2 regions of the Lactococcus lactis genome follow, and region 2 is predicted to be linked to the other one. Evidence: riboswitches for the same ligand, from Rfam matches in the RefSeq annotation. Region 2 holds a riboswitch; the other holds the start of a gene.
What was found. A riboswitch is a leader RNA that binds a small molecule or an ion and turns the genes downstream of it on or off. The one in region 2 is predicted to bind lysine.
Positions count from the first base shown of each region.

Region 1 (3,422 bases), 900 kb from region 2:
GTTGCCACAATCGTTGGTGCAGTAATTGCAGCTACAGTCTTTAAACTTATGTTTAAATAAAAACAAAAATTTCTGTCGAAAGGCAGATTTTTTCTTGCCCTTAGAACTTAAAAGCGCTATAATAATTATAATTTACTGAAAAGGACAGACAATTATGACACAATATAATATCGCCGTCGTTGGTGTTACTGGTGCCGTGGGTACACGTATGCTTGAACAATTAGAAGAATCTACACTTCCTATAGAAACCGTACGTGCGCTTGCAAGTAAACGTTCGGCAGGAAAAATTGTTGAATTTAAGGGGCAAGAGCTTGTTGTAGAAGAATTGACTGAGGATAGTTTTGAAGGTATTGATATTGCTCTTTTTTCAGCCGGAGGCTCAGTATCAGAAAAATATGCCCCTTATGCTGTAAAAGCTGGAGCTGTTGTCGTAGATAACACCTCATTTTTCCGTCAAAACCCTAATGTCCCCTTGGTTGTTCCAGAAGTTAATGCACATGCTTTGGAAAAACACAATGGAATAATTGCCTGTCCTAATTGCTCAACGATTCAAATGATGGTTGCTTTAGAGCCGATTCGTCAAGCTTATGGGCTTGAGCGAGTAATTGTCAGCACTTATCAAGCGGTCTCTGGTGCGGGTCAATCAGCAATTAATGAAACAAATCGTGAACTCCAAGAAGCACTTGATGGAAAAGCACTGACAGAATTGTCAGCAGAAATTTTACCGTCTGCTGGAGATAAAAAACATTATCCAATTGCTTACAATGCGCTTGCACAAATTGATGTATTTACTGACAACGATTATACTTATGAAGAAATGAAAATGACAAATGAAACCAAGAAAATCATGGAAGATGATTCAATTGCGGTTTCGGCAACTTGTGTCAGAATTCCAGTTCTTTACGGTCATTCTGAGTCAGTTTATGTTGAAACGAAAAAAGTAGCAGATATTGCTGAGGTTAAACGTTTGATTTCTGAATTCCCAGGAGCTGTTTTAGAAGATGATGTTGCTCATCAAATTTATCCACAAGCCATTAATTCAGTTGGTCGTCGTGAAACTTTTGTGGGTCGTATTCGCCGTGATTTGGATGCAGCAAATGGGATTCATCTTTGGGTAGTTTCTGACAATTTACTCAAAGGAGCAGCTTGGAATTCTGTTCAAATTGCTGAAACGCTACATGAGCGTGGCTTAGTTAGACCAACTCATGAGTTAAAATTTGAACTGAAATAATGTCTGTTAAATGAGTTATATCAGTAAAATTCGTGAAAAAATTGGCCATGAGCTTTTGATTTATCTGGGAGCAGGCGTTATTGTCTATTCTGATGAAAAAATCCTCTTACAAAAATGTAAAGATAACGGAACTTGGGTTTTACATGCGGGTGGCATAGAAGTTGGTGAAGAACTTGAGGAAACTGCTCGCCGAGAATTATTTGAAGAAACGGGACTAAAAGCAGGTAAACTTGAGCTTTTAGGAATTTATTCAGGACAAGACCGTTTTATAACTTATCCCAATATGGACCAAGTTTATATGCCAGGCCTTTATTATATTTGTCGAGATTTCACAGGGAGTTTAAGACCACAAATGAGTGAAGTTGAAGAGCTGAAATGGTTTAAATTTAAAGAAATTCCAAAAAATATTCATGAGCCAAATCGCCGTGTTATCGAAGATTTCATCCAATTAATTGCGAAAGAATAATAAACTAGACTGTATAAAAATAAAATTTTTGACCTCGTTTACTAAAGTATGCTATAATAGGTCAAACAAAATTAGAGGTTGCGAAGACGAAGAAGTTAGTGGAGCGGTGAACGCACTGAAGCTGATGGCGGCGTTCTTTGCCGAAAGAAAAATTGTCACAAAATTTTTCTTGGGCTGTGTGGTTAAATCCTACAGACTGTCTTTCTGTCAGTACTGACAGAAAGGGGAGCTAATCAAAATCATTTTTGACGAACTTTTGAGAACCTCTTTTGCATAAAAAGAGGTTCTTTTTGACCTCTTGACAAGAGCTTGTCAGTAAGCTCACACATAAGGAGAAATTATGTCAGCAAAAGAAACAATTGAAAAATTACAAAATGCACGTATCATCACGGCCCTAGTGACCCCTTTTAAAGAAAATGGCCAAATTAATTTTGGAGCATTTCCTAAGCTCATTGAGGATTTACTTGCTAATCATACGGAAGGCCTTATCTTAGCTGGAACAACGGCTGAATCGCCTACTCTTACTCATGATGAAGAATTGGCAATTTTTGCTGCGGTTAATAAAATAGTGGATGGCCGTATTCCATTGATTGCAGGTGTTGGGACTAATGACACACGTGATTCGGTTGAATTTGTCAAAGAAGTTGCTGAACTTGGTTACATCGATGCGGGACTTGCAGTGACTCCTTATTACAACAAACCTTCTCAAGAAGGAATTTATCAACATTTTAAAGCCATTGCTACTGCGAGTGATTTGCCAATTATTTTGTATAATATTCCAGGAAGGGTGGTCACTGAAATTCAGGTAGAGACCATCTTACGATTAGCAGAACTGGAAAATGTAATTGCCATCAAAGAATGTACAAATACTGATAATCTGGCTTATCTCATTGAAAAGCTACCCAAAGACTTTTTAGTTTATACTGGAGAAGATGGGCTAGCTTTTCACACTAAAGCTTTGGGAGGTCAGGGTGTAATCTCGGTTGCCAGTCATATCCTAGGTCAAGAATTTTTTGAAATGTTTGCAGAAATAGACCAGGGCTCTATTCAAAAAGCAGCGGCTATCCAAAGAAAAATATTACCCAAAATAAATGCACTTTTTAGTGTCACAAGTCCGGCTCCAATCAAAACGGTTTTGAATGCAAAAGGATATGAAGTTGGTGGCTTACGTTTACCACTTGTAGCTTGTACTACTGAGGAAAGTAAAATAATTCTTGAAAAAATTGGAAATTAAAAAATACCCTTTTAGGGTATTTTTCTTTATAAAAGTAGGTCAATATTCAATTGATTTAATCTTATCATTCGATTCCAAAAGACTCATTAACGAAGCGACTTCATAAGCTTTTGGTAAGTTCAAATATAGCTCTGTTTTTAAAGAATTATTTGATTTTTTTTCAACTTTTATACTAAGAATTTTGACATCTTCCTCTTTCAGCTATTGTTGCAACAGTTGAAGCCCTTCAAAATCTTCTAATTGAAGAATAAGATGATCGCTCGTCGCTGATTTTATCCATCGATAATTTTGGTGTAAAATAATTTGAAAAAGTAAAATAAGTAAAGTAGCTACAATACCTATAAAATATAATCCAGAACCGATAGCCATCCCAATACCAGAAGTTGCCCAAATTCCAGCCGCAGTAGTCAATCCATTAACGGATTGATTGTGAACAAAAATCATTCCAGCTCCTAAAAAGCCAATACCACTTACAATTTGAGCCGCAATTC
Region 1 is NZ_CP118969.1:795,875-799,296, forward strand. Features, by position in the region: gene PYW37_RS04115 (MIP/aquaporin family protein) at 1-60, shown strand, start outside; gene PYW37_RS04120 (aspartate-semialdehyde dehydrogenase) at 155-1,231, shown strand; gene PYW37_RS04125 (NUDIX hydrolase) at 1,242-1,697, shown strand; lysine riboswitch at 1,762-1,937, shown strand; gene dapA (4-hydroxy-tetrahydrodipicolinate synthase) at 2,038-2,931, shown strand; partial or broken gene PYW37_RS04135 (MgtC/SapB family protein) at 2,971-3,422, opposite strand, start outside.
Region 1: another riboswitch for lysine. It lies ahead of dapA (4-hydroxy-tetrahydrodipicolinate synthase); the one in region 2 lies ahead of PYW37_RS12325 (amino acid permease).

Region 2 (3,422 bases):
TTTTTTGTGGGAATCTCTTGAGTTCAATTGTTGGATTTGCGCCAGAAATTATCTCTCTTGCTGAACAAGACTGGCAAGAAGTTCGAGCAGAATATGTTTCTAATTTAAAATCTGAAAATGTTCAAGAAGATGAAGAAGATGAAAAAGAGCCGGATGAAACGGTAAACTTAGCTAAAGAACTCTTTGGTGAAAAAGTAGTTGAAATTAATGATTAAAATAATAAAAAAGCCGCTCATTGAGCGACTTTTTTTAATCTTTATGACGACTTAAATCAACCTCTTTAAGGGGGATAAGTTTCGTTTTGTTTTTAAATTTATAACCCAAGTAAAGGATGAAGAAGAGTGGAATTGCGGCATACATGATGACACCTTGCACCCAAGTTTTACCAAAAAGAAGCATTGGGTCTTGGCCGAGTGTGACTAAAACGGTCATAATTAAGGCTAAGATTGGACCAAATGGGAATAGTTTTGCATGATAAGGTAATTTTTTAACATCTTTTCCTTGAGCGACATAGGCGCGGCGGAAGCGGAAGTGGCTAATTGCAATCCCAATCCAAGCAATAAATCCTGTTAAACCAGAGGCTGAGACGAGGAATGTAAAGAAGCTAACTCCGTAAATTGATGTCAAGAATGTGAGTAAAGCAACAGCAGTTGTAGCTAATAAAGCAATGAAAGGAATCCCGTTTTTTGAAGTTTTTGAGAAAATCTTTGGTGCGCCACCATCTTTAGCTAGTGAATAAAGCATCCGAGTAGAGGCATACATTCCAGAGTTTGCTGCTGAAACGACAGAAGTTAAAACAACGGCGTTCATGATAGAAGCTGCAATAGAGAGACCAACACGTTCAAATACAATTGTGAAAGGGCTTTGAGCAGCTGAATCTCCTCCAACTAAGTGGGGGTCGGTAAATGGAATGATAGCCGCCATCACGAAGATAGATAAGATATAAAAGACAAGAATACGCCAGAAGATAGAGTTCATAGCTTTAGGAATTGATTTTTCAGGATTTTCAGCTTCACCAGCTGTAATTCCGAGCAATTCTGTTCCTTGGAAAGAGAAACCAGCGACTAAGAGTACGCCGAGAATCCCTCCGCCGGTAGTGAAACTACCAAGTCCTCCGACAAAACCATGATTACCAACTGAAAGATTTTTAGCGACGTCAATATGACCGCCCATAATTCCAAAAATAGATAAGAAACCAATAATCAAGAATAAAACAACAACAGTAATTTTAATGGCTGACAACCAATATTCAGTTTCGCCAAAAGTTTTAACTGATAAGGCATTGATTGCAAAGACAATAATTAAGGCAATCAGTGAAAAAATCCAACTTGGAACATCTGGTAACCAGAATTTGATACAAAGGGCAACGGCTGTTAAATCAACCGCTACGGTAATTGCCCAGTTCAACCAATAATTCCAACCTAGAGCAAAACCAAAAGCTGGGTCAACATAACGTGTTCCATAGTCTGAAAAAGAACCAGAAGTGGGTAAATAAGTGGCCATTTCACCAAGTGATGTCATGAGGAAGTAAACCATTGCTCCGATAAGAACATAGGCAGTCAGTGCACCAAATGGTCCTGCCGTGTGAATGACATCGCCTGAAGTCAGAAACAATCCAGTTCCGATTGTTCCGCCAAGGGCAATCATGGAAACATGGCGTGATTTTAAGCCGCGTTTTACTTGCGTCTCAGTAGTTGAGTTTGAAGAATTTTCCAAAATTCTCTCCCTAATAAAATTTATTCTACACCGACTTGTTTGACTCAGACTCAACCTTACTCCTGTTTAGTTTAGAAAAGTCTGAGAAAAACAAAAAAAGCAATCCTACTAGGATAGAATAGATTGCTAAAGGTCCGACAAAATTTTAAAAATTTTCTTGAACGAATAGCCCTCCGCATGGTTATTAACCATTTGCGACAGTCTAGTGAGTTTTTCTCACTAGCCCAAGAACTTTGCTGAGCAACAAAATTCTTTCGGCAACCTCTCCTCCTCTATATACGCGTCTTTGTTGTGCTCCAACTCGGCGTAGATTCATATCAGTTGCGACCTCTATCGATGTGTTATTTGTAATTCTAGCGCAATTTTAAGATGATGTCAAGGAAGAGAATGTAAAATTAATTACAAATAATCACTTTCTTTGTAAGTTTATTCATTTGTCATTTATGATATACTTATGAGGATAGGACTGCTATGTCAGTCAATAAAAATCAGTCTTTTTACTGAAATTTTCTAGGAGCAAAATATGGATTTTATTCGTGCCATTATTTTAGGTATTATTGAAGGAATCACTGAGTGGTTACCTATTTCCTCAACAGGACATTTGATTATTGCTGATGAATTTATTCGTCTTAATCAATCAGCAGCTTTTAAAGAAATGTTTGATGTTGTGATTCAGCTAGGAGCAATTTTGTCAGTTGTTGTTCTTTATTTTCATAAACTGAATCCATTTAATAAGTTAAATCCAGCTGACAAACAAAAAACCCCACGTGAAATTCAATTAACTTGGCGTTTGTGGTTGAAAGTTTTGATTGCGGCTTTACCAGCAGCGATTATTGGTTTACCACTTAATGACTGGTTGGACAAACATTTTTACCATTTTGTTCCTGTTGCCTTCATGTTAATTATTTATGGGGTAGCATTTATTGTCATTGAGCGTCGGTGGGTACCAAACCATGAATTTTCCGTAATGAATATTGACCGTTTGCCTTATCGTGCCGCTCTTTATATTGGATTATTCCAAGTGCTGTCTTTACTTCCAGGGACATCGCGTTCAGGTGCGACAATTGTCGGTGCTTTATTAATTGGTGTAAGTCGTGAAGTTGCCGCAGAATTTACCTTTTTCTTGGGTATTCCAGTTATGTTTGGGGCTAGTTTCATCAAAATACTTCACTTTTTCAAAAATGGGAATTCTTTAAGTTTTGAACAATTTGGGGTCTTGTTAGTAGCTTGTATAGTTGCCTTTGGGGTATCAATGGTTGCCATCAAGTTCTTGACCGATTATGTGAAAAAACATGATTTTACTTTCTTTGGGAAATATCGGATTGTGTTAGGGATTATCCTTCTTATTTATGCAATGTTTAAAGCCTTTTTGGGCTAAGAATGAGATAAATTATGCCAACTCTCTTTAGTTGGTATTTTTTATTTTAAAATAGTTCTCTTTGCTGAGGGAAAGTTTAAATGTATTCTTGCTAAAAATAGAAAAAAGTGATAGAATATAACTCTGTGGGAAAAACTCACAACTTACGCAGGACTCAACCTGCGTCATTAGTCCAAAAGGAGGAAAAATCAATGACTAAATACGAAATTCTTTATATTATTCGCCCAAACATTGATGAAGAAGCAAAAGCTGCCCTCGTTGAACGTTTCGATGGAATCTTGACTGACAACGGTGCTGCAAATCTTGAGTCTAAAGACTGGGAAAAACG
Region 2 is NZ_CP118969.1:2,419,715-2,423,136, reverse strand. Features, by position in the region: gene dnaX (DNA polymerase III subunit gamma/tau) at 1-215, shown strand, start outside; gene PYW37_RS12325 (amino acid permease) at 250-1,716, opposite strand; lysine riboswitch at 1,875-2,057, opposite strand; gene PYW37_RS12320 (undecaprenyl-diphosphate phosphatase) at 2,240-3,094, shown strand; gene rpsF (30S ribosomal protein S6) at 3,286-3,422, shown strand, end outside.